Caballeronia sp. LZ062: one gene and its partner. The protein of the gene in region 1 binds, or shares a complex with, the protein of each later gene. Links are inferred from orthologs where the notes say so. Each region holds a gene or a part of one and is shown on either strand. Other genes may lie near its edges. The genes, in order: tsaE and tsaD.

Region 1 (9,378 bases):
CGCGCCGAACGCCGTGCCCGCGATCACGCGCAGCGTGACGCCCGCGCGCTCGATCTGTGGCAGCGCTGCCGCCGCGTGATGCTCGAACGACGGCTCGACTTCCTCGCTCGCCACCGGCAGCGCTACCCAGGTCTGGATGCCGTGCATCGTCTGCCCGGACGTGCGCTCTTCGTCCGGCGTGCGCTCGGAATGCACGATACCGCGCCCGGCGGTCATCCAGTTCACGTCGCCCGGGACGATTTTCTGCACCGAGCCGACGCTGTCGCGGTGCATGATCGCGCCGTCGAACAGGTAGGTGACGGTCGCGAGCCCGATATGCGGATGCGGCCGCACGTCGAGGCCTTTGCCGGGCACGAGGGTTGCGGGTCCGATATGGTCGAAAAATATGAAGGGTCCGACGGTGCGTGCCGCCAGCGCGGGAAGGACGCGCCTCACCATGAGGCCGCCGACGTCGTGTTGATGAGGTTTCAACTGCGCGCGGATCGTCGAGGACATGGCAGGTCACCGGAAGGTATGGGCGGGCGCCGGAATGGCGCACCAGAACCGCCGATTCTACCGGCGGCCGCAGACAGGCGCTCGTCCGGCGGTTCGGGCGCGCGCTCAACCCTTCACCGTTCCGTGCGGTCGCGACCGGCCGCGCATTTTGAAGCATGCGTGCAGCTTTGCGCACTCTTGATAGGAGAGGGAAACAATGAGCAAGAACAAGCTGTTGATCGCCATCGCCGCGGGCCTTTTCAGCGCCACTGCCGCTACCGGCGCATTCGCGCAGACGTCGTCGGGCAACTCGTCGGCCGCCATGGGCGGCAATTCGGGCGCGGCCGCGCAGGGCGACGCGTCGACCGGCGCGGGCGGCGGCTCCGATACGGGCACGACCACGACCAAGAAGCACCGGTCGCACCGGCATACGGGCCATGCGTCGGCCGGAACCAAGAAGACGCCTGCGGTCGAAACGGGCAACAACGCGGCTGCTGAATCCGGCCAGAGCAAGTAAGCGCCCGGGCAGCGGCTTTTCGCGGCCTTCGTCAGGCGCCGAGCGCCCACGCCCTCGAAACGGGCGCGGGCGCTTTTTCGTTGTGCGCTTCCTAAACCCACGTTAAGCGCAGTTTTTCACAATCCTTCGCAGGCTCGCTTCGCTACACTCGTCCGATTGCTTGCATGACGCATGCACGGAAAAAGGGGACGGGCGATGTCGCCAAAGGATTTGCTGACAGCAACGGTGGTCATTTTTGCGTGGGGCGTGAACTTCGTCGTCATCAAGCTGGGGCTGCATGGCGTCCCGCCGATGCTCCTCGGCGCGCTGCGCTTCGCGCTTGCCGCGACGCCCGTGTTCTTCGTCAAGCGCCCGCAGGTTCCGCTGCGCTGGCTCTTCGCCTACGGCCTCACCATTTCGCTCGGGCAGTTCGCGCTGCTCTTCTACGGCATGTATGTCGGGATGCCGGCCGGACTCGCGTCGCTCGTCCTTCAGGCGCAGGCGTTCTTCACGCTGATCTTCGCCGCGATGTTTCTCGGCGAGCGCATTCGCGCGGCGAACGTCACGGGCTTGCTGATCGCGGCGGCCGGGCTCGCGCTGATCGGTATGCGCGGCGGCCACGCGATGACGCTCACCGGTTTTCTCTTCACGCTTGGCGCGTCCGCGATGTGGGCGCTCGGCAATGTCGCGACCAAGCGCATGGGCAAGGTCGATCTGCTCTCGCTCGTCGTGTGGGCGAGCCTCATTCCGCCGCTTCCGTTCCTCGTGCTGTCGCTGATCTTCGAAGGACCGGCGCGCATCGAATCGAGCCTCGCGGCCATTCCAATGGCGTCGGTGCTCGCGGTCTGCTATCTCTCGTTTATCGCGACGATCGTCGGCTATAGCTTGTGGGGCAAGCTGCTCGCGCGGTATCCGGCGGCGCAGGTCGCGCCGTTCTCGCTGCTGGTACCGGTGATCGGACTGGCGTCGGCGGCGGTGTTTCTCGGCGAGGCGTTGGACGGCACGCAGTTCGCGGGCGCGGCGCTCGTCATGGCGGGGCTGGCGGTGAATGTGTTCGGCGGGCGGCTCGTGCAGCGGTTCCTGCCCGCGGCGCGCTGAACGAAGCCGTGCGCACCGTCCTGCGAAACGCTGAAGCTCTGCGCGCGCCTGAGGCGCGCGCGCCGCTTACGTCATGCGGCTCTTGGCGAGCGGCGGATTCGCCGCGAAATACCGCTTGATGCCTTTCAGGATCGCGTTGGCCATCTTGTCGCGGTAGGCGTCGTCGTTCAGGCGCGCTTCTTCGTCCGGATTGCTGATGAACGCAGTTTCCACGAGGATCGACGGAATATCCGGCGCCTTCAGCACGGCGAAGCCCGCCTGCTCGACCGATCCCTTGTGCAGCTTGTTGATGCCGCCGATCTCGTTCAGCACGAAACTGCCGTAGCGCATCGAGTCGCGGATTTGCGCGGTGGTCGACATGTCGAACAGCGCGCGGTTCACGCTCGCGTCTTGCGTTTTCACGTTGATGCCGCCGACCTGATCCGACGAGTTCTCCTTGTTCGCCATCCAGCGCGCCGCCGCGCTCGATGCGCCGTGCTCCGACAGCGCGAACACCGACGAGCCGCGCGCATCGGGCGTCGTGAACGCGTCCGCGTGAATCGACACGAACAGGTCTGCGCCGACGCGCTGCGCCTTCTGCACGCGCACGTTGAGCGGCACGAAGAAGTCGGCGTCGCGCGTCATCATCGCGCGCATGTTCGGCTGGGCGTCGATCTTCGCGCGCAATTTCTTCGCGATGTCGAGCGCGATGTGCTTCTCATAGGTGCCCGCGCCGCCGATCGCGCCGGGGTCTTCGCCGCCGTGACCGGGGTCGATCGCCACGGTCAGGAGGCGCGTCGTGGCGGCGCGGTCCTGCTTGGGCGCGGAGAACGCGTAGCGGCTGTCGTCATCGTCGTCGTCTTTCTTCTTCGCGATGACGGGCGGCACGGCGGCAGGCGGCACGCGCGGTTTCACTACGGGCGGTGCTTTCGCCGTGTCTTCCGGCAGATCGTTGCCAGCGTATTTTTGAAAGAAGTCGTCCGTGGAGTCATGCGCGAGCGGCTTCTGTGCCGTGGCCGGACCCGAGAGCGTCGCGGGCGGCGGCGCGGACGGATTCGGATTCGCGCGGTCGAACGCTTCCTGCTTGTGCTCGGTCTGCGCGAGCAATTCCATCAGCGGATCGGGCGCGACCGCCGGATACAGATCGAACACGAGCCGATACTTGTAGCTGCCGATAGGCCCGAGCGTGAAGACCTGCGGCTTCACCGAGCCCTTCAGGTCGAACACCATGCGCACGACATGCGGCTGATACTGCCCGACGCGCACCGCCTGAATCTGCGGATCGTTGGGCGTGATCTTCGAGACGAGATCGCGCAGCGCCTGATCGAGATCGATGCCGTTCAGATCGACGACGAGCCGGTCCGGTCCCTGCAGCAGCTGATTGCTGTTCGTGAGCGGCTGATCGGATTCGATCGTCACGCGCGTGTAGTCGCGCGCCGGCCACACGCGCACGCCGAGCACGGAACTCGCGTGCGCGAGCTTCGGGCCGACGAGCGCGAGCACGAGCGTCGAAGCGCCAGCGCGCAGCACCTGACGCCGGCGCCAGTTGTGCGGCGCGCTGGCGCTCGATTCGATCGAATGGAACGGCTTGATCAGCATCTTTCGAGACATGTCTTTCCTGTTTCGCTAAACGCCCGCGCGGTCAGCACGCGGCCTTCTTCTTCGTTCGTGTGCGTCGTCGCGGCGCACGCCAGGTCAGCATCAGGCAGCGTCAGCGCGAACACGAGGTCCGGCACGCCGAGCAAGCCGCCCGCTTGCTGCGGCCATTCGACGAGACACACCGCGCCCCGGTCGAAATACTCGCGAAAGCCGGCATCGGCCCATTCGGCCGGATCGGCGAAGCGGTAAAGGTCGAAGTGATAAACATCGAGCGGGCCGCCGGGCGCATCGAGCGAATACGGCTCGACGAGCGTATAGGTCGGGCTTTTCACGCGGCCGGCATGACCGAGCGCGCGCAGCGTCGCACGCACGAGCGTGGTTTTGCCCGCGCCGAGATCGCCGATCAACTGGACCTGCAAGCCGTGGAATGGTTCGGACGAGGCCTGAGCGCGCGTGTATCCGATGGCCTGTGCGAAGCGTTCGCCGAATGCGAGCGTCGCGGCTTCGTCGCGCAACTCGAAGCGGCGTTCGAGGAGCGCGGCGGGCAGATCAGGCGTCGATGGTGCGGGGTTCTCGGGCATTGCTCGTAAAATAGAGTGATGAACCGTTTGCCGGACCACTCCACTGAAATCACTGACATCACGACCGCGACGAAGGACGCCGCTGTCGAGTCGCGCGCCGTGCATCCCATGGAATACGACGAGGCCGCGCTGGCGAAGCTCGCGCAGCGCATCAGGGCGTGGGGGCGCGAGCTGGGGTTCGGTGCGGTCGGTATCAGCGATATCGACCTGACGGATGCCGAGGAGGGCCTCGCCAATTGGCTCGAAGCAGGCTATCACGGCGAAATGGATTATATGGCCAAACATGGGATGAAACGCGCAAGGCCGGCCGAGCTTGTGGCCGGCACGCGACGCGTGATCACCGCGCGCATGGCTTATCTTCCCGCTGCGACGCTCGCGCAAACGGGCGATGAAAGTGTCGCGACAGCCGATGGTCAGAAGAACGACTGGCGCGCGGTCGAATGGAAGCGGCTCGCCGATCCTTCGCAGGCCGTGGTCTCGATCTACGCGCGGGGCCGTGACTATCACAAGGTCATGCGCAACCGCTTGCAGCAACTGGCCGAACGGATCGAAAGCGAAATCGGGCAGTTCGGGCATCGCGCGTTCACAGATTCCGCGCCGGTGCTCGAAGTGGCGCTGGCGCAAAAAGCGGGCAACGGCTGGCGCGGCAAGCACACGCTGCTGCTCGACCGCGATGCCGGATCGCTCTTCTTTCTCGGCGAGATTTACGTCGACGTGCCGTTGCCAGTCGATCCCGAACCGGAGCACGACGGCGCGCATTGCGGCCAGTGCACGCGCTGCGTCGGCGCGTGTCCGACGGGCGCCATCGTCGCGCCGTACCGCGTGGATGCGCGACGCTGCATCTCGTATCTGACCATCGAATTGCACGGCAGCATTCCCGAGGACATGCGCCCGCTGATCGGCAATCGCGTGTACGGCTGCGACGACTGCCAGCTTGCGTGTCCATGGAACAAGTTCGCGCAGGCCGCGCCGGTCGCGGACTTCGACGTGCGCCACGGACTCGATCGCGCGACGCTTGTCGAACTGTTTTCGTGGAGCGCCGACGATTTCGACACGCGCATGCAGGGCAGCGCGATTCGCCGTATCGGCTACGAGCGGTGGCTGCGCAATATCGCCGTCGGCATGGGCAATGCGTTGCGCTCGCCGTTGCAGGGCGAGGAACGCACGGCGATCGTCGACGCATTGCGCGCTCGCGCGAACGATCCGTCTGAGATCGTGCGCGAGCATGTCGGCTGGGCGCTGAAGCAAGGGGAAACGCATGAAGAGCATGCTGTCTGAAGGCGGCTTTCTCGCGGTGAACTCGACCGCACGGCCGAAGCTCAAGATGGCCGCGAAGCGGTTCGATGCTGTCATCGACGCGCCGTTCGGCAAAGTCGGCATTCGCGCGGAAGACCACGCAGTGCGCGAGATCACTTATCTGCCGGCGCATGTCGAGAGCATCGAGGCGCACGCGCCGCTCGTGCAGGAAGCCGTCGCTCAGATTCGCCGCTACTTCGAGACGCCGTCGATGCGCTTCGACCTGCCGCTCGCTCTCGACGGCAGCGCGTTCCAGCAGCGTGTGTGGCGCGGCCTCAGCAGCATCGCGGCGGGGCAAGTCTGGACCTACGGACAGCTCGCGCGTGAAATCGGCAGCGTGCCGCGCGCGGTCGGGCAGGCGTGCGGCTCCAATCCGCTGCCGATCGTGATACCGTGCCACCGGGTCGTCGCGGCGGGCGGAATCGGCGGATTCGCGCATCATCCGGGCGATGGCTTTTTCCGTGACGTGAAGCGCTGGCTGCTGGCGCATGAAGGTGTATCCATCGCATGACGACTGCAACCACTGAGGCACTCGACACGCCCGAACTGACCGCCAGCAGCGACGCCATCGACCAGTTCTGCGATGCGTTGTGGCTCGAACACGGGCTCGCCAAGAATTCGCTCGACGCCTACCGGCGCGACTTGCGGCTTTTCGCCGAATGGCTCGCAAAGACGCGCGGCGCGTCCATCGACACGGCGACCGAAGCGGACATGAACGGCTACATGGCCGCGCGCCGAGGCGACAAGGCGACGTCCGCGAACCGGCGTCTTTCCGTATTCCGCCGCTATTACGCGTGGGCGATGCGCGAGCATCGCGCGAACGCCGACCCGACGCTCAGGCTGCGTTCGGCGAAGCAGCCGCCGCGTTTTCCTTCGACGCTCAACGAATCGCAAGTCGAAGCCCTGTTGCACGCGCCGGATATCGAGACGCCGCTCGGCCTGCGCGATCGCACCATGCTTGAACTGATGTACGCAAGCGGCCTGCGCGTGACAGAACTGGTCACGTTGAAGACCGTCGAAGTCGGCCTGAACGAGGGCGTGGTGCGCGTGATGGGCAAAGGCTCAAAGGAGCGCCTCGTGCCGTTCGGCGAAGCGGCGCACGATTGGCTGATGCGCTATCTGCGCGACTCGCGCCCGGCGCTGCTCGGTCCGCGCGCTGCCGATGCGCTCTTCGTCACCGCGCGCGGCGAAGGCATGACGCGTCAGCAATTCTGGAACATCATCAAGCGTCATGCGCTGAACGGCGGTGTGCACGCGCCGCTTTCGCCGCATACGCTGCGCCACGCGTTCGCGACGCACTTGCTCAATCACGGCGCGGACCTGCGCGTGGTGCAACTGCTGCTCGGCCACTCCGATATTTCGACGACGCAAATCTATACGCACGTCGCACGCGAACGCCTGCACAAGCTGCACCGCGAGCACCATCCGCGCGGCTAGATGTCCGCGCCGCGCATGAGTCCGCGGGCGATGATGACCTGCTGAATTTGCGACGTTCCCTCGTAGAGCCGGGAAACGTCGACGCAAATCTATACGCACGTCGCACGCGAACGCCTGCAGAAGCTGCACCGCGAGCATCATCCGCGCGGCTAAATCTCCGCGCCGCGCATGAGTCCGCGCGCGATGATGACCTGCTGAATCTGCGACGTGCCTTCGTAGAGCCGGAAAAGCCGCACATCGCGATAGAAGCGCTCGATGCCGTATTCCGCGATATAGCCCGCGCCGCCATGCACCTGCACCGCGCGGTCCGCGACGCGCCCGCACGTCTCGGTGGCGAAGTACTTCGCGCAGGACGCTTCGACGGACACGTCGCGGCCCTCGTCGCGGCGACGCGCGGCGTCGAGCACCATGCATTCGGCGGCGTACAGTTCGGCTTTGCTGTCGGCGAGCATGCCTTGCACGAGCTGGAATTCCGCGATCGGCTGCCCGAACTGACGCCGTTCCATCGCGAAGGCGAGGGCATCGCGCAACATGCGCCTCGCCGCGCCGACCGCGACCGCCGCAATGTGAATGCGGCCCTTGTCGAGCGTTTTCATGGCCGTCTTGAAGCCGACGCCTTCCACGCCGCCGATCAGTTGGCTCGCGTTCACGCGACAGTTCTCGAAGATCACGTCGCTCGTATGCGCGCCGCGCTGGCCCATCTTGCGGTCCGGCTTGCCGAGCGACAATCCGGGCGTATCGCGCTCGACGATGAACGCCGAAATGCCGCTCGCGCCCTTGGCGTCGCTGGTTCGGGCCATCACGGTGTAGATGCCCGCTTCCGGCGCGTTCGTGATGTAGCGCTTGGTGCCGTTGAGCACGTACGCGTCGCCATCGCGCCGGGCCGTGGTTTTCAGCGACGCGGCGTCCGAGCCCGAATCCGGCTCCGTCAGACAGAAGGAGCCGATCAGTTCGCCTGCCGCGAGCTTCGGCAGATAGTGCGCTTTCTGTTCCTCGGTGCCGTCAAGCAGAATGCCGATTGAGCCGATGCCGTTGTTCGTGCCGATCACCGAGCGAAAAGCCGGCGACGTCTGCCCGAGCTCGAACGCGATGCGCACTTCCTCTTCCATCGTGAGGCCGAGTCCGCCGTAGGCTTCGGGAATAGTCAGCCCGAACATGCCGATTTCGCGCATGGCGTCGATCAGGTCGGCGGGAATGGCGTCGGTTTCGTCGACTTCCGCTTCGCGCGGCACGAGCTTCTCGCGCACGAAGCGGCGAATGGTGTCTTCCAGCAGCGTTTGAGTTTCGGCGTCGCGGATCATGGCAAAGTCCTGTCGGGAGTCGAACGATCGTACGACATGCCGAGCCGTCGCACCACTAGGCCGAATGGCCGATGGTGAGCCGCATCCCGCGCCGCTACAATGCGTCCATGTCGAAATCCAAACACGTGTCCGAAACGCCTGCGACGCAATTCCTGCGCCGTCACAACGTGGCGTTCGGCGAGCATCCGTACGATTACGTCGAGCATGGCGGCACCGAGGAATCGGCGCGGCAGCTCGGCGTGGACGAGCATTCCGTGGTCAAGACTCTTGTGATGGAAGACGAACACGCGAAGCCGCTCATCGTGCTGATGCACGGCGACCGCACGGTATCCACCAAGAATCTTGCGCGGCAGACGGGCGCAAAGCGCATCGAGCCGTGCAAGCCTGAAGTGGCGAACCGGCATTCGGGCTATCTCGTCGGCGGCACGTCGCCGTTCGGCACGAAAAAGGCCATGCCTGTGTACGTCGAATCGAGCATTCTGGAGCTGGACACCATCTATCTGAACGGCGGGCGGCGCGGTTATCTGGTAAGCCTGAATCCCGCCGTGCTGACCGAACTGCTCGGCGCCAAGCCCGTGCAGTGCGCGAGCGTCGATTAGAATGCTGACCGCGCTTTTGCCCAGACTCGCTACGCTTAAAGAGAACACATGATTGATCTGATCGTCGCCGTCGTGTCCTATCTGATCGGCTCGATTTCGTTTGCCGTCGTCGTCAGTGCGGCGATGGGACTCGACGACCCGCGCTCCTATGGCTCGGGCAATCCCGGTGCGACCAACGTGCTGCGCACCGGCAACAAGCGCGCGGCCATCCTGACGCTGATCGGCGATGCCTTCAAGGGCTGGCTTCCGGTCTGGCTAATCGCACAATTCGGCGCGCGCTTCGGGCTCGACGCGACGGGCCTCGCAACGTGCATCGCGCTGTCGGCCATCGCCGTATTCCTCGGCCATCTGTATCCGATCTTCTTCAAGTTTCAGGGCGGCAAGGGCGTTGCGACGGCGGCGGGCGTGCTGCTCGCCATCCATCCGGTGCTCGGGCTCGCGACGCTCCTGACGTGGCTCATCATCGCGTTCTTCTTCCGGTACTCGTCGCTCGCGGCGCTCGTCGCTGCCGTGTTCGC
Region 2 (16,130 bases), on another replicon or contig:
TCACCGCGCCCTCGACGTCGGCAACGTGCTGCGCGGCGATCGACCGGATACGACCGACGTTCTCGCCGATGGTCGCTTGCAGCGCATCGTTGGCTTCGCGCGTCGCGGAGCCCCGTCCGACACACACTATCTGCACGCTCGCGTAGAGGCGCTTCAAATTCATTCCTGTTTCCCTGCTTGGTGGGCGTCGCTTGTCTCGTTTTACGACTACTTAACCAATCCTACCTTGCGGAGTTGTGCGGGTAGCAAGCATTTATGCACGATGATCAACCCAACAACAACGACATTCCGATCCGTAGCAATGCCTTGCGAGGTTGCAACCAAGAACCGGCACTCCACTTCTTGCGGTCCTGTTGAGCGGAAGCCTGCTGATCGTGATGGCGATGTTCGGCTCGCCGGCAAGTGCAACGGCGGTCAGTGGGTTTCTGTACGTCCTGCATTTCATACCGCCGTTGCTTGTGCTCCTGCAACTGCGTCGAAGGGACAGTGCTTCCCCAGCATTTGAGACACCTTTGCCGCAAAGCATTTTGCCATCGGCTTTTGCGATGACGGTGCTGCTGCTCGTCGCAAGTGGTATGAAGGGCATTACTGGCGGGATAATCTGGATTGGCATTGGCGCAGCAGTAACGTGGATGCGCGCGAGAACTTCTCGTCATGAAAACGTGCGATAACGACGCTGGAATGCGTCCCGGCGGTGATTGTCCGTAGAGGCTGCGACGGGCGCCGCCCTCAGCTTATTCTCCGATTCCGTCAGGGTCGGCAGCGGGATTGGACGTGCTACTGTTCGAGCCGTCTGGACGCCCGCGGTAGCCCGCACGGCGTCAGACTAGCTGTCCACCACCGACGATGTACGCGACGGACGTCCACGTGGATTTCTATCCGCAAGTTCGGTCCTATAAGAACCGTCTTGTGAAAGCCGCGTATTCACTGAACCGCCCTCGGTCTTTCTACGCTACACGCAATGCCCGCCCGCTCGTGCCGGCTAATACTCGATTTTCGGCTGGGCTTGTCTTCTGGGGAACGGGGCGTCCACGCAGAAGAGGCTGATGGACTGAAGGTAAGATGGTCGGCGGCGCGCCGCAAAGGTTAACTGGACAAGGCGACGGTTGAAGGCCCGAGTGGACACCGCAACTCACCAGCGTCCCCGAAGTGTCCCTGAAGGCAACCGTCAGCGACCAAACCCCCGCTAACCCTATGATATTTTGAAGTAACTACTGGTGGGCCGGGTGGGACTCGAACCCACTATCGGTCGATTATGAGTCGACAGCTTATACCAGTTAAGCTTCCGGCCCGGGCAAAAACGGAGGGCAAAAAGAAAGCGCCGTGCGGCGCTTTCTGATGCGTCAGAAGGATGCCAAAGGCGACTCTCGAAGGTTTGCGAGTTTGCCTTACAACGTCTCTCAATACAAGCCCGAGACGCGCATCAATTGCCCTCGAGGAACGACTTCAGCTTGTCCGACCGGCTCGGGTGGCGCAGCTTGCGCAATGCCTTTGCCTCGATCTGGCGAATGCGCTCACGGGTCACATCGAACTGCTTGCCTACCTCTTCGAGCGTGTGATCCGTGCTCATTTCGATGCCGAAGCGCATCCGCAGCACCTTCGCCTCGCGCGGTGTCAGCGAGTCGAGCACATCCTTCACGACATCGCGCATGCTCGCATGCAACGCGGCATCCGACGGCGCCACCGTGTTCGTATCTTCGATGAAATCGCCGAGATGCGAGTCGTCGTCGTCGCCGATCGGCGTTTCCATGGAGATCGGCTCCTTCGCGATCTTCATGATTTTGCGGATTTTGTCCTCGGGCATTTCCATCTTCTCGGCAAGCGTAGCCGGGTCGGGCTCCAGACCGGTTTCCTGCAAAATCTGCCGTGAGATACGGTTCATTTTGTTGATCGTCTCGATCATGTGAACCGGAATACGAATGGTGCGCGCCTGGTCCGCAATCGACCGCGTAATAGCCTGGCGAATCCACCACGTCGCGTAAGTCGAAAACTTATAGCCGCGACGATATTCGAATTTGTCCACCGCCTTCATCAGGCCGATATTGCCTTCCTGAATCAGATCGAGAAATTGCAATCCGCGGTTCGTGTATTTCTTCGCAATCGAAATCACGAGACGCAAATTCGCCTCCGTCATTTCGCGCTTCGCCTGACGCGCCTTCAATTCGCCCGCCGCCATCTGGCGATTCGTTTCTTTCAGGTCCTTGAGCGGCAACACGACGCGCGCCTGCAAGTCCAGCAGCCGCTGCTGCTGCTCGCGGATCGCGGGAATGTTGCGCTCGAGCACGGCGCTGTAACCGTGCCCTTCCGCGACGACCTTGTCGGCCCAGTCGAGGTCCGTCTCATTGCCCGGGAAACGGGCGATGAACTCGGCCCGTGGCATGCCGCACTTGTCGACGACCGTATGCAGGATCTGCCGCTCGACCTGACGCACTTCGTCGACCTGAGCGCGCAGCGTGTCGCACAGGCGCTCGACGGTGCGGGCCGTGAAGCGGATCGACATGAGCTCCGTCTGAATGGCTTCCTGCGCCTTCAGGTACGCCTTCGACTTGTAGCCTTCCTTCTCGTAGGCGCGACGCATCTTGTCGAACCACTCGCTGATGAGCGAGAACTTCTCGAGCGACTGGCGCTTCAGCGCCTCGAGTTGAGCGGCGTTTGCGCTCGCTTGCGCGGCGCCGTCATCGTCGTCCTCTTCTTCGTCGCTTTCCTCGTCGGCTTCCTCGTCCTCGGATTCGATCGCCTCGGCTTCCTGTTCGGAGAAGCCGTCGGTGTCTTCCGCGTTCGGGTCGATGAGACCATCGACGAGTTCGTCGACGCGCGTTTCCTCGTTCTGCACGCGTTCGGCCATCGCGAGAATGTCCGCGATGGTCGTCGGGCACGCGGAGATCGCCATGACCATGTGCTTGAGGCCGTCCTCGATGCGCTTCGCGATCTCGATTTCGCCTTCGCGCGTCAGCAGCTCGACCGTGCCCATTTCGCGCATGTACATGCGCACGGGATCGGTCGTGCGGCCGAATTCGGAGTCGACCGTGGACAGCGCGACTTCGGCTTCTTCCTCGACTTCATCGTCGGCGGAGGCGTTCGGCGCGTTGTCGTTCAGAAGCAGCGTCTCGGCGTCGGGCGCCTGTTCGTACACCGCCACGCCCATGTCGTTGAACGTGCTGATGATGCCTTCGATCGCCTCGGTTTCCGTGAAATTGTCCGGAAGGTGATCGTTGATTTCGGCGTACGTGAGGAACCCGCGCTCTTTGCCGAGCTTGATGAGCGCGCGCAGTTTCGAGCGGCGCTCCTCCAGCTCTTCGACGGTGCCGGGCGCGCTCGACGCGAACGCGTCTTTCAGCAGCGCCTTCTCCTTGGCGCGGCGGTCGCGTGCCTTGGCCTTCTCGACCTTCGCCGCAGGTGCGGCGGCAGGCTCTGCGTTTTGCGTTGCGTCGTCTTCGACGGGTACATCGTTCAGCTTTTTCGTCATGGAGTTCGCCATACAGGCTCTAGTCTCGACTCGCGGCTGCCGGACGGCAACCGATGGAACCGTGAATACCCAATGCGCACGTGCCTCACTGCGTGGCTGCGTGCCCTGCCCGGGGCGCTATCGCGGTTCGAGCAACGCGCCCGAACGTGAATCGCTCCTACTCGCAATAGCAGCCGCTACCCTTGCGCCCGTCTGTTCGTCGGCGTGCTTATCCGCCTCTTGTATGTGTCGAGCCTCGCTTTCGCGGCACTTTCGCCGCTTCATCGGGCTTCGATTGCCGATTCAGTCAGCGCCCTTGCAACTCTCGTAACTTCTCTGAAACGTTTCGCACGTCTCGCCGCCACCAAAGTCGACAGCCAGCGCAATCGTACAAATCGTTGAAAAAAAGCAACGAATTTCAACTTTTTATTATAGCAGTTCACCTCCCGCGATCCGGGCTTGCGCCCCGTCCCGCCTTGATCTGCGCGACTTTCGCCGACAGATCCGAGAACTCCGCCACCTCCTCCGCCGAGAGGCTTGCCTGCCGCGCCAGTTGATCGAGCCGCGCACGGTAACTGTCGTGGCGCAGCTTGACGACCGTTGCAAGCAGTTCTTCCGTCAACAGCCGCTTTTGCTCGTCGACGCGCTGCGCAGCGTCTTCGTCGGACGGGTCGCGTAACAGCAAATCCCGCACGTTTTCATCATAGGCGAGAATTTCCTGGAAGATATCCTCGTAGGTCGGTGCATTTGCTGCATTTCTCAAAACGTCCGACAACATCTGAAATTCCGCCGCGCCGCCCAACTCGCGCACATGGCCGAGCACTTCGCTAAACAATTCACCGTGCTCGGTCATGGTCACGAGTGTGCGTTCGCTCTCTTCATCGAGCGATGCCGCGATGCCCGGATACATCACCAGATTGCGCAGCGCCCGCTGCTCCTGGCCCGTCACGCGACGCCGCTCGCTCTTCGGCACCGACGCGCGGGCGACGGCCGCGGCGCGTGAGTCGATGTCGCAAAGCGCCGCAATTTCCGTGAACGGCGTCGCGAGCCGGTCTGCCAGCATATGCAGGATCTGCACCCGCAACGCGTTCGCCGGAAGGGCTTGCAGGAGCGGCTTTGCGTCGAAGAGCGCCTTCGCGCGGCCCTCCGGCTGCTCCAGTTCCTTGTCGTTCAGCACCTCGTTCAAGAGGAATTGCGACAACGGCATAGCGCGATCGACCTGTTCGCCGAAGCCGTCCGTGCCGAATTCGCGCACGTAGCTGTCCGGATCGTGCTCCTTCGGCAGGAAGAGGAACTTGATGGTCCGATTGTCCGCCGCGTGCGGCAGCGCCGCTTCGAGCGCGCGGCGCGCGGCGCGTCGGCCGGCCGAATCGCCGTCGAAGCTGAACACCACGGTGTCGGTCTGCCGGAAGAGCTTTTGCACGTGGATGGGCGTGCACGCCGTCCCCAACGTGGCGACCGCGTTCGCAAAGCCGAGTTGGGCGAGCGCGACGACATCCATATACCCTTCGACGACGAGCGCGTAGCCCAATTCGCGAATGGCGAGGCGCGCTTCGAAGAGGCCGTACAGCTCGCTGCCTTTGCTAAATAGCGGCGTTTCCGGCGAATTCAAATACTTGGGCTCGCCGCCATCCAGCACGCGCCCGCCGAAGCCGATAACGTTGCCCTTCACGTTGCGGATGGGGAACATCACGCGTTCGCGAAAGCGGTCGTAGCGGCGCGGCTGGCCTTGCGCGTCAGTCTTCTCGCTGACGATGACGAGGCCCGCTTCGACGAGATTGTCGTTGCGGTAGTCGGGGAACGCGGCTTCCAGGTTCTGCCAGCCGTCCGGCGCGTAGCCCAGGCCGAAGCGCGCCGCCACCTCCCCGGTCAATCCGCGCTTTTTCAGATACGCGATGGCGTTCGGCGCCGCGCGCAACTGCTTCCTGTAGAAATCGCAGGCCGTCTGCATGACTTCCGTCAGCGCGACGCTCACCGCCTTGCTCGGCGCGCTTTCGCTGCCATAACCGCCGCCGCGGAACGAATTCGACGGCTCCTGCGGCACCGTCAAACCCGCGCCTTGCGCCAGATCCTTCACGGCTTCGGGGAACGTGAGCCCCGTGTGCTCCATGAGAAAGCCGATGGCCGTGCCGTGCGCGCCGCAGCCAAAGCAGTGATAAAACTGCTTCGTCGGACTCACGGTGAACGACGGGCTTTTCTCGTTATGAAACGGGCACAGGCCCATGAAGTTCGCGCCGCCCTTCTTCAACTGGACGTAGCGGCCCACCACGTCGACGATATCGACGCGGTTGAGCAAATCCTGCAGAAATGCGTGAGGAATCACCTGATGAGAGCGCGGAAGCGGTTACTTCGCGAGCGCCGCTTTCACCTGCGCGGAAACGGCGGTCATGTCCGCCTTGCCCGCGAGTTTCGTCTTGAGCACGCCCATGACCTTGCCCATGTCCTGCGGACCGGTGGCGCCCGTCGCGGCGACGGCGGCCTGCACTTCGGCGGCGATCGCATCGGCGGAAAGCTGCTCCGGCATGTACGCGGCGAGCACGGCGAGTTCGGCGTTTTCCTTCGCGACGAGATCGTCGCGGCCCGCCGCCTGAAACTGGCTGACCGAATCCTTGCGCTGCTTGATCATTTTGTCGATGACGGCGGTCACGCCCGCGTCGTCGAGCGTCACGCGATCGTCGACTTCACGCTGCTTGATCGCCGCGAGCAGCAGGCGAATCGTGCCGAGGCGCTCGGTTTCGCGCGCGCGCATGGCAGTCTTCATGTCGTCGTTGATCTGGTCCTTGAGGCTCATCTTTCACCCGGTGCAATTGCGAAAAAGAAATTCCGGCCGACTTGCCGACTGCCTTGCGCCGCGAAAGCAAAAACCCGCTTGGGGAGGTTCCTCAAGCGGGACTGTAAGCGGGCCGTCTGGAGCTTGCAGCGATGCGCGCCGCTGTCGCGTCAGCCAGAGCGAAGAAGCGCGAAAAAAGGCGCGCGGGCTCCTTCGATGACCGTCCGAGTATAGCAAACGGGTCTGTGATCCGAGACCGGTGAAACACCTGCCGGGCGGACGTCTCAGGCTACCTTCGCGACGCCGCGTGCGTACTCCGCCGCAGCCTTTCCAGCCGCCACGCCGGATGCCCACGCCCACTGGAAGTTATAGCCGCCGAGCCAGCCGGTGACGTCCACCGCCTCGCCCACGAAGTAGAGGCCGGGCACGCGTTCGCTCATCATCGTGGACGACGAGAGTTCGCGCGTATCGACTCCGCCGCGGGTGACTTCCGCCTTGCGATAGCCCTCGGTGCCGCTCGGCGTGAGTGACCAGCCGGACAACGACGCGCCGATTGCCTTCAGCGTGCGGTCGGGCAGATCGGCGAGGCGCGCATCGAGCGGCACGCGCTGCGCGTCGAGCCAGGCGTGCGCGAGGCGCGCCGGCAAATATTCGGCGAGGAAGTTGCCGATCTGCTTGCGCGATTCGGCTTTCGCTTCCAGCAGCAATTCGGTGGCGTCGAGTTCCGGCAGCAGATCGACCCGAATCGGCTCGGACGGATTCCAGTAGCTTGAAATTTGCAGGACGCCCGGACCCGAGAGCCCGCGATGCGTCAGCAGCAAGTCTTCGTCGAATTCGCCGCGCGTCTTGCCGTTTCCGGTACTGATGCGTACCGGCAGCGAAAGCCCGGACAGCGCGGCGAACGGCGCCCAGTCGGCGGACGTGAACGTGAGCGGCACGAGCGCGGGCCGCGTATCGACGAGCTTGTGGCCGAATTGCTTCGCGATGCGGTAGCCGAAGTCGGTCGCGCCGATCTTCGGTATCGACAGGCCGCCCGTCGCGATGACGAGCGCAGGCGCACCAATAGCGCCGGCGGTCGTATCGAGTGCGAAGCGCGCGCCGTCGTGACGGATCGCGTGCACGCTCACCGGACGCCGCCACGCAACGCCGCCCGCCTCGCATTCGCTGCGCAAGACGTCGATGATCGTCTCGCTGGAGTCGTCGCAGAAAAGCTGGCCTTTGTGCTTCTCGTGCCACTTCACGCGATACTGCTTGAGCAAAGCGAGGAAATCGCGCGGCGTGTAGCGCGCGAGCGCCGAGCGACAGAAATGCGGATTCGCCGAGAGAAAATTGGCCGGCTGCGCGTTGACGTTCGTGAAATTGCAGCGCCCGCCGCCCGAGATTCGGATTTTCTCGGCGAGACGCTCGGCGTGGTCGATCAGCACGACGCGCCGGCCTGTCTGAGCCGCAACGGCCGCGCACATCATGCCGGCCGCGCCCGCGCCGATCACGGCGATATCGAAGGATTCCATGCCGCATTGTAACTGCCGCCGCGAACGCGCCGCGCGGCCCGCTGCTATACTTTTCGGTTCGCTTGATGCACCCAGTGGATGTCACCGCCATGCTCGTTCTCGGCATCGAAAGTTCCTGCGACGAAACCGGCCTCGCGCTCTACGACACAGAGCGCGGCCTGCTTTCGCACGCCCTTCACTCGCAGATCGCCATGCATCGCGAGTACGGCGGCGTCGTGCCGGAACTCGCGTCGCGCGATCACATCCGCCGCGCGCTGCCGCTGCTCGAACAGGTGATGAACGAGGCGCGCGTCGAGCGCCACAGCATCGACGCGATCGCGTTCACGCAAGGACCGGGTCTGGCAGGCGCGCTGCTGGTCGGCGCGAGCATCGCCAATGCGCTCGCCATGGCGTGGGACAAGCCGACTGTCGGCATTCACCATCTGGAAGGGCATCTGCTCTCGCCGCTTCTCGTCGATTCGCCGCCGCCGTTTCCGTTCGTCGCGCTCCTGGTGTCGGGCGGCCATACGCAACTGATGCGCGTCACCGATGTGGGCGTCTACGAGACGCTCGGCGAAACGCTGGACGATGCCGCCGGCGAGGCCTTCGACAAGACCGCGAAGCTGCTCGGGCTCGGCTATCCGGGCGGGCCGGAAGTGTCGCGTCTGGCCGAATTCGGTACGCCGGGCGCGGTCGCGCTGCCGCGCCCGATGCTGCATTCGGGCGACCTCGACTTCAGCTTTAGCGGCCTGAAAACCGCCGTGCTGACGCATAGCCGCAAGCTCGGTGCGTCGGGCGGGAACGTCTGCGAGCAGGCGAAAGCCGACCTGGCGCGCGGTTTCGTCGATGCCGCCGTCGACGTGCTGGTCGCCAAGTCGCTCGCCGCGCTGAAGAAGACGGGCCTCAAGCGGCTCGTCGTGGCGGGCGGCGTCGGCGCGAACCGGCAGTTGCGCGAGGCGCTCTCGGCTGCGGCGAAGAAGCGCCGCTTCGACGTGCACTATCCGGATTTATCGCTTTGCACCGACAATGGCGCGATGATCGCGCTGGCGGGCGCGCTGCGGCTCGCGCGCTGGCCGGACCAGGCCGTGCGCGATTACGCGTTCACCGTGAAGCCGCGCTGGGACCTGACTTCGCTCGCGGGAGGCTGACCGCTATTTCGGCGGGTTGAACGGCTGCACCACGGCGCTGAAAACCGGCAGCGTCTCGCAGCGGTCCGCGTGGCCGATGAGCGACGGCCAGCGCGTTTCCGCGAAAAGCTGCGGATGCGCTTCGCGGGCAAAGCGCAGCGCGCACGCCACCGCGATGTCCGCTTGACCGATGGCATCGCCGTACCAGAACGGCGTCGGGCGCGCGGCGCGGTCCGCTTCGAGCACATCCAGCACGCGCTCGACTTGCCCCGTGCAGCGATCCACCCACGCCTGCGACTTCTCCCTGTGCAGCACGCGTTCGTAGACGAGCGCGACAGCTTTATCGGCAAGACCCGTGGCGAGCGCGCAAACCTTCAGCGCGTGGCGCCGCGTGGCGCCCGCCGGCGGAATCATCGCGCGCTCGGGGCCCGCCTCTTCGTCGAGATAATCGAGGATCATCGCACTTTCGATGAGCACGTCGCCCGAGTCGAGCACGAGCGTCGGCACGCGAATCAGCGGATTGAACGGCGCGATCTTGTCGGCATCGCCGAACACGGACCACGGGCGATGCTCATACGGCATGTCGTAGAGCCTTAACGCGATGGCGACGCGCCGCACGAACGGCGAGTCGTATTGGCCGATCAGAATCACGATGCGCTCCCTCGTTGCCATTGCCGGGAAAGCATTCTACGGCCGGGCGCGCCGCGGAAACAACGGCAGCGCGAAGAGCGCAGACAGTCCGGCCACGAGCCATACGGTCGTCCACGAGCCGAACGACAACACTTGCGCAATGGCGAGCGGCGTCAGAAAGAACCCGACGTACACCGCCGTATTCGCCATGCCGAGCACGGTGCCCGCGTGCGCGGTGCCGGCGAGCGTTGCCAGTTCCGTGTACGCGACGCCGTGCCATGCGGACACGCACACGCCCGCGAGCACGAGGATCGCGGCAAGCAGCACCGGCGCGCGCGCAACGCCGAACGCCGTGGCCGCCGCCAGCGCGACGAACGATGCCGACGCCACGAGCGTCGAAGCACGCAAATACGCGCGCCGATTGCCGTGCCGGTCCGTGAGACGGCCGCTCGCGACGCGCATGACCATCGCGCCGAGCTGGATCGCGCCCATCGTCGCGCTGATCGCCGTGACGCCGAAGCCGCCCGCATCGTGCAGGAACACGGTCGCGAAGGTCAGCACCGCGAACTGCGGCACGCACAGCACGCCGATGCCCGTCACCATCCGCCAGATGCACGGGCGCCGAAGCGGGCTGCGATTCGCTGGATCGGTGAGGAGCGCGGCTGGCCGATGCGCGGCCACCGGCGGCTCGCGCAGCCAGCGCCACGCGAATGCACCCGAGACCGCGCACATCGCGGCGAGCGCGCCGAACACCGCCGTGAAGCCATGCGTCGAGGCGAGCCACGGCAGCAGCGCCGCGCCGATTCCGCCGCCCAGCGGGACCGCCGTCTGGCGAATGCTCATCGCGAGGCCGCGCTCGTTTTCGGCGAACCACGACATGACCGCGCGCCCGCTCGATCCGTTGACGCTGCCGCCGAGCAATCCGAGCAGGCACATCGCGAAGACGAGAAAGCCGAGCGTGGCCGCGGGCGGCGTCGCGAGGACGCTCATTGCGAGCAGCGTGGCAGCCGTGGCGAACAGGCCCGTCAGCAGAACGGGCCGGTCGCCCCAACGGTCCGTGAGCACGCCCCACGGCAATTCCGAGACCGCGACGCCCAGCCCCAGCGCGCCGAGCACGAGTCCCAAGCCTCCATTGTCGAGGTGATAGCCGCTGCGCAGCCACACCGCTGTGGTTGGAATGCCCGTCGCCGCAGCCGAGAAGCTCGCGTTCGCCGCCACGCCTACGCCGAGCACTTTCCATCGGTGTGCAGCCCTTAGCGTGGGCGCATTTGATAATGGAAGTGTTGCCATCGCTGTCCTCGTTTTTAGTTTGACTCGGAGCAGTCTGACCGCTTAGCATCGTCCTGAAAATCACAAATTTTCGGATGCGTCGTCCGAAAAACCAGGATGGTTGCGATGAATCACGTTACGTTCGACCTTGCCGTGCTGCGCAGCTTCGTCGCCGGCATGGACCTCGGCAGCTTTGCGAAAGCGGCGGATCGCGTCGGGCGCTCGACGTCCGCGATCAGCGCGCAGATTCGCAAGCTAGAAGAGCAAGCCGGCATCAGGCTCTTTCGCAAATCCGGGCGCGGGCTCGCGCTGACGGACGCGGGTGAAGTCATGCTCGCTTACGCGCGACGCCTCGTCGAACTGAACGACGAAGCGTCCGTCGCGGTACGCGGCGTCGATCTGGAAGGCTGGATTCGGCTCGGTCTGCAGGAAGATTTCGGCGAAGTCGTGCTGCCGGACGTGCTCGGCCGCTTTGCGCGGGCGCATCCGAAAGTGCGGATTGAGGCACGCGTCGCGCGCAATACCGAACTGCTGGAACGCATCGACGCCGGGCAGCTCGACCTCGCGCTCGTGTGGGGCACGACGGGCGCGGCGCAGATGCAGCCGCTCGCCTCCCCGTCGATGCGCTGGATCGGCTCGTCAACCGTTCCGTGGCAAATGAGCCGCGACGAGCCGCTGCCGCTCATCGCGTTTGACCGTCCCTGTCTGTTTCACAGCGCGGCGACGGCGGCGCTGGATCGCGCGGGCATCAAATGGCGCGTCGCCTTCACGAGCCCGAGCCTCTCCGGTTTGTGGGCGGCAGCCGCCGCAGGACTCGGCGTGACCGTGCGCACGTGCTACGGCCTGCCTGCCACCGTGCGCGCGCTCGACGAAGCCGAACACGGCCTGCCGACACTGCCCGCCATCACGCTCGCGCTGCATCGTGCACCGGGAAGCGCCTCGCCGCCAATCGACCGGCTGGCGTCGCTTGTCGTGGACTCGGTGCGCCAGACGCATGCGTCGGCGCAAATGGAATTCGCATGAAAAAAGCCGGTCGCTCGGACCGGCTTGCACTCGACGTTTTCCCGCACGCAATCACGGCTTGTCGCGCTCGATCACCGCATACGCGCTGTGATTGTGGATCGACTCGAAGTTCTCCGCTTCGAGCACATAGGCGGCGATGCGCTCGTCCGCGTTCAGCCGCGTCGCGATATCGCGCACGAGGTCTTCCACAAACTTGGGATTCTCATAGGCGCGCTCGGTCACGAACTTCTCGTCGGGGCGCTTGAGCAGGCCCCACAGTTCGCACGATGCCTCTTCCTCCGCGATGCGCACCAAGTCTTCCACCGCCACGTCGCCCGACAATTGCGCCGAGATAGTCACGTGCGAGCGCTGATTGTGCGCGCCGTACTGCGAGATTTTCTTCGAACACGGACACAGGCTCGTTACCGGCACGAGCACTTTGAGCGACAGACGCGTTTCGCCGTCGCGCTTCTCGGCGATGAAGGTCGCCTCATAGTCGAGCAGGCTCTGCACGCCGGACACCGGCGCCGTCTTCATCACAAAATACGGCAGCGTCACTTCGATGCGGCCGGAATGCGCTTCGAGCTTCGCCAGCATCGACGCGAGCATGGCACGCAGCGCGGCCTGATCCAGCGGCTCGCGATGCTCTTCGAGCAGCGCGACGAAGCGCGACATGTGCGTGCCTTTCTGTTCGGCGGGCAAATGCACGTCGAGATTCCATACGCCGACGCTCGGCTGCACACCGCTTTCTGTGCGCACCGACAACGGATGCCGCACGCCCTTGACGCCGACGCGCTGGATCTCGATCTGACGCGTGTCGGGCGTGCTTTGGACATCTGGCATCACAAAGGCGGGATTCATCTGATTCATTTGTTATGTCCTTTTTGCACCGGCGCTCGGGCGCGGCGCTGCACGATAAAACGCATACGGCGCGGGACTCGGCCCGCGCCGTATGCGAATCAATTGTCAGCCAATGGCCGATGAACGGCGCGCCCCGAGCGCCCGTGGCCGATTCCGCGTCAGGCGACGCGTTTGGTCAGCTTGTCCGCCGCTTCGACGGCGGACAGGAAGCGCTCGCGAATGGAGCGCGCGATGCCGGCTGCATCGAGCCCGACGCTCGCGAGCAGCTTGGCAGGATCGCCGTGGTCGATGAACACGTCCGGCAAGCCGAGCTGCAGCACCGGCTTGACGACGCCGCTCGCGAGCAGCGCCTCGACGCACGCGGAACCCGCGCCGCCCATGATCGTGCCTTCTTCGACGGTCACGAGCGCGTCGTGTGTCGCGGCGAGTTCGCGCAGCAAATCTGCGTCGACGGGCTTCACGAAACGCATGTTCGCGACGGTCGCGTCGAGTTCTTCGGCTGCGGCCAGCGACGGCGCGACCATCGTGCCGAACGCCAGAATTGCGATGCGCTTGCCGGAACCCATCTTCTGTGACGACTGACGGCGGATTTCGCCCTTGCCGAGCGGAATCGCAGTCATCTGCTTGACGGTCGCGACGCCCGCGCCCGCGCCGCGCGGATAGCGCACGGCCGTCGGGTTCGGCTGCTGAAGCGCCGTGTAGAGCATCTGGCGGCATTCGTTCTCGTCGGAGGCGGCCATCACCGTCATGTTCGGGATGCAGCGCAGGAACGCGAGGTCGTAATTGCCCGCGTGCGTCGCGCCGTCCGCGCCCACGAGACCCGCGCGGTCGATTGCAAAAACGACCGGCAGATTCTGCAACGCGACGTCGTGAATCAACTGGTCGTAGGCGCGTTGCAGGAATGTCGAATAGATAGCGACGACCGGCTTCATGCCGTCCGCAGCCAGCCCGCCCGCGAACGTGACGGCGTGCTGCTCGGCGATGCCGACATCGAAGTAACGGTCCGGGAAGCGCTTCTCGAACTCGACCATGCCCGAGCCTTCGCGCATGGCCGGCGTGATGCCGACCACGCGCGAATCCTGCGCGGCGGCGTCGCAGAGCCATTCGCCGAAAACCTGCGTGTAGGTTTTCTTCGACGGTGCGGTCGAGGGCTTGATGCCTTCGGCCGGATTGAACTTGCCGGGACCGTGATAGAGCACGGGGTCGGCTTCCGCGAGCTTATAGCCCTGACCTTTCTTCGTGACGACGTGCAGGAATTGCGGGCCGCGCAGTTCCTTGATGTTCTGCAGCGTCGGAATGAGCGAATCGAGATCGTGCCCGTCGATCGGGCCGATGTAGTTGAAGCCGAACTCTTCGAAAAGCGTGGCCGGCACGATCATGCCCTTCGCGTGCTCTTCGAGTTTGCGCGCGAGGTCGAGCACCGGCGGCGCGGCGCGCAGCACGCGCTCCACGCCTGCGCGCGCGGCGGCATAGAAGCGGCCCGACATCAGACGCGCGAGATGGCGGTTCAGCGCGCCGACCGGCGGCGAAATCGACATGTCATTGTCGTTGAGGATGACAAGCAGCGGCACGTCGTCGGCAACGCCCGCGTTGTTCATTGCCTCGAACGCCATGCCGGCAGTCATCGCGCCGTCGCCGATCACGGCGATGGAATAGCGGTTGTCGCCTTGCAGCTTGTTCGCGACGGCCATGCCGAGCGCGGCCGAAATCGACGTGCTCGAATGCGCAGTGCCGAAGGTGTCGTATTCGGATTCGCTACGGCGCGGAAAGCCCGATATGCCGTTCAGCTGGCGCAGCGTCGGCATCCGGTCGCGGCGTCCGGTCAGGATCTTATGCGGATACGTCTGATGACCGACGTCCCAGACGATGCGGTCGTTCGGCGTATCGAACACATAATGCAGCGCGATCGTCAGCTCGACCGTGCCGAGGTTGGACGACAGATGGCCGCCCGTCTGCGACACGCTGTCGAGCACGTAGGCCCGCAGTTCGTCGGCAAGCGGCTGCAGTTGGCGTCGATCGAGGGCACGCAGATCGGCCGGATCGTCGATTGTTTTCAGCAAGTCGTACATCGTCGTCCCATTTAGGAAAACTGGCGTGATTCGTTCGGCACGATTGACTTTGACCTTTCGCGCCGTGGGCTTCGTCACGCGTTCAACAATTAGTGCGCCCGGTTCACGACCAGGTCGGCGAGTTCGGCGAGGCGCTGGGCGCGCGCGCCGAACGGCTGGATGGCGGCGTGCGCGTCGCGGCCAAGCTGTGCCGCGAGTTCGCGCGACGCATCGAGACCGATGATCGACACGTAGGTCGGCTTGTCGTGCTGCGCGTCCTTCCCGGCGGTTTTGCCGAGCGTCGCGGAGTCCGCCGTGACATCGAGGATGTCGTCGACGACCTGAAACGCGAGCCCGACGGCGGCGGCGTATTGATCGAGCGCGGCGAGCACGTCCGCGCCCAGCTCGTCGCCTGCAAGCGCGCCCATGCGCACCGACGCGCGCAACAGCGCGCCCGTCTTCTTGCGATGCATGGTTTCCAGTTCGGGCCGCGACAGCTTGCGCCCGACGCTTTCGAGGTCGATGGCCTGCCCGCCGGCCATGCCGACCGAGCCGCTCGCGACCGCCAGTTCGCGCACGAGCGCAGCCTGCTGGCGATCCGACAGACCATTGCCCTCTGCCGTCAGCGCAATGAACGCCTGCGACTGAAGCGCGTCGCCGACGAGCAGCGCCGTCGCTTCGTCATATTGAATGTGTACCGTGGGCTTGCCGCGACGCAGGGCGTCGTCGTCCATCGCGGGCATGTCGTCGTGCACGAGCGAATAGACGTGGATCATTTCCAGCGCGGCGCTCGCGGCTTCGACGGCCTGCGGCCGCGCGCCCGTGAGTTCGCCGGCCGCGTGAACCAAAAGCGGACGCACGCGCTTGCCGCCGCCGAGCACGGCATAGCGCATGGCTTCGTGCAGACGCGCCGGCGCGATGTCCGTGCCGGGAAGATAGTGCTCGAGCGCGGTTTCGACGCGGTCGAGCGTGCCGCGCATCCATTGTTCGAAAGTCATAGGTCGTCGTCCCCGTTGTCGTTCGTCGCGCGCTGAACGTCGCCAGGCAGCGGTTTGAGCGTCTCGCCGTCGAGCACGCGCACCTGCTGCTCGACTTTTTCGAGCTGCTGTTGGCAAAAGCCTACAAGCGCCGCCCCTCGGCGGTACGCCGCAAGCGATTCCTCGAGGCTGAGCGCGCCCTCTTCCATGCGCGCGACGAGCGATTCGAGTTCGGCCAGCGCCGCTTCGTAATTCTGCGGAGGCGGCGAGGCGTCCGCGCCCGGCGCATCGGCGCGGGCTTCTTCGCTTGTTGCGTCTTCTGCGGTCTTCGCCATGAATCGTGGATGTGCGGTGAAAATTGGAACCAAGTCGCACATTCTACGGCAAAAGCTAATTTTTCGACCCGCATCCCGTGCGCGTGCTGCATCGGCGCGCGCCGTCCCCAGCTATGCGCTGCGGCGGCGAAAGCACGGGGAACGGGGCTTGCGCAATGTCTGCGAAATGCGCTTTT

The links.
Region 2: the proteins of tsaE (region 1) and tsaD are in contact, whole or in part, in a crystal structure (PDB 6N9A), measured with the Thermotoga maritima proteins. The link is inferred for Caballeronia sp. LZ062 from one-to-one orthologs. Residues at the interface, in WP_004082108.1 of Thermotoga maritima: Leu37, Gly38, Lys46, Lys57, Val59, Lys60, Ser61, Thr63, Phe64, Thr65, Leu66, Met67, Val69, Pro71, Tyr82, Arg83, Leu84, Asp86, Asp88, Phe89, Asp93, Ile128, Asp130, Glu131, Arg134; in WP_004082750.1 of Thermotoga maritima: Cys10, Asp11, Arg49, His50, Leu82, Gly84, Gly135, Gly136, Glu154, Thr155, Leu156, Asp157, Asp158, Ser159, Glu162, Asp165, Lys166, Arg169, Leu170, Tyr175, Lys213, Thr214, Leu217, Tyr218, Gln221, Arg222, Asn324.

What each region holds. Positions count from the first base shown.
Region 1 is NZ_JARTWB010000002.1:270,464-279,841, forward strand. The notes cover bases 2,434-5,275. They hold tsaE (tRNA (adenosine(37)-N6)-threonylcarbamoyltransferase complex ATPase subunit type 1 TsaE), read right to left. Parts: upstream 4,228-5,275; coding sequence 3,640-4,227; downstream 2,434-3,639. Other genes in these bases: P9239_RS07330 (N-acetylmuramoyl-L-alanine amidase), read right to left, coding at 2,434-3,658; queG (tRNA epoxyqueuosine(34) reductase QueG), read left to right, coding at 4,246-5,275. Outside these bases: P9239_RS07315 (pirin family protein), read right to left, coding at 1-495; P9239_RS07320 (hypothetical protein), read left to right, coding at 692-991; P9239_RS07325 (EamA family transporter), read left to right, coding at 1,187-2,068; more of P9239_RS07330, read right to left, coding at 2,135-2,433; more of queG, read left to right, coding at 5,276-5,505; P9239_RS07345 (methylated-DNA--[protein]-cysteine S-methyltransferase), read left to right, coding at 5,552-6,034; site-specific tyrosine recombinase XerD, read left to right, coding at 6,031-6,960; P9239_RS07355 (acyl-CoA dehydrogenase family protein), read right to left, coding at 7,110-8,261; ybaK (Cys-tRNA(Pro) deacylase), read left to right, coding at 8,369-8,860; glycerol-3-phosphate 1-O-acyltransferase PlsY, read left to right, coding at 8,909-9,378. UniProt on the Escherichia coli protein: Required for the formation of a threonylcarbamoyl group on adenosine at position 37 (t(6)A37) in tRNAs that read codons beginning with adenine.
Region 2 is NZ_JARTWB010000001.1:1,061,047-1,077,176, reverse strand. What follows is about bases 7,062-9,834. They hold tsaD (tRNA (adenosine(37)-N6)-threonylcarbamoyltransferase complex transferase subunit TsaD), read left to right. Parts: upstream 7,062-7,815; coding sequence 7,816-8,853; downstream 8,854-9,834. Other genes in these bases: P9239_RS04900 (MFS transporter), read right to left, coding at 9,520-9,834; P9239_RS04905 (glutathione S-transferase N-terminal domain-containing protein), read right to left, coding at 8,857-9,504; P9239_RS04915 (NAD(P)/FAD-dependent oxidoreductase), read right to left, coding at 7,062-7,726. Outside these bases: P9239_RS04940 (hypothetical protein), read left to right, coding at 354-671; RNA polymerase sigma factor RpoD, read right to left, coding at 1,424-3,466; dnaG (DNA primase), read right to left, coding at 3,885-5,768; P9239_RS04920 (GatB/YqeY domain-containing protein), read right to left, coding at 5,790-6,236; more of P9239_RS04915, read right to left, coding at 6,500-7,061; more of P9239_RS04900, read right to left, coding at 9,835-10,752; P9239_RS04895 (LysR substrate-binding domain-containing protein), read left to right, coding at 10,858-11,754; GTP cyclohydrolase FolE2, read right to left, coding at 11,806-12,603; dxs (1-deoxy-D-xylulose-5-phosphate synthase), read right to left, coding at 12,753-14,663; P9239_RS04880 (farnesyl diphosphate synthase), read right to left, coding at 14,753-15,640; P9239_RS04875 (exodeoxyribonuclease VII small subunit), read right to left, coding at 15,637-15,954.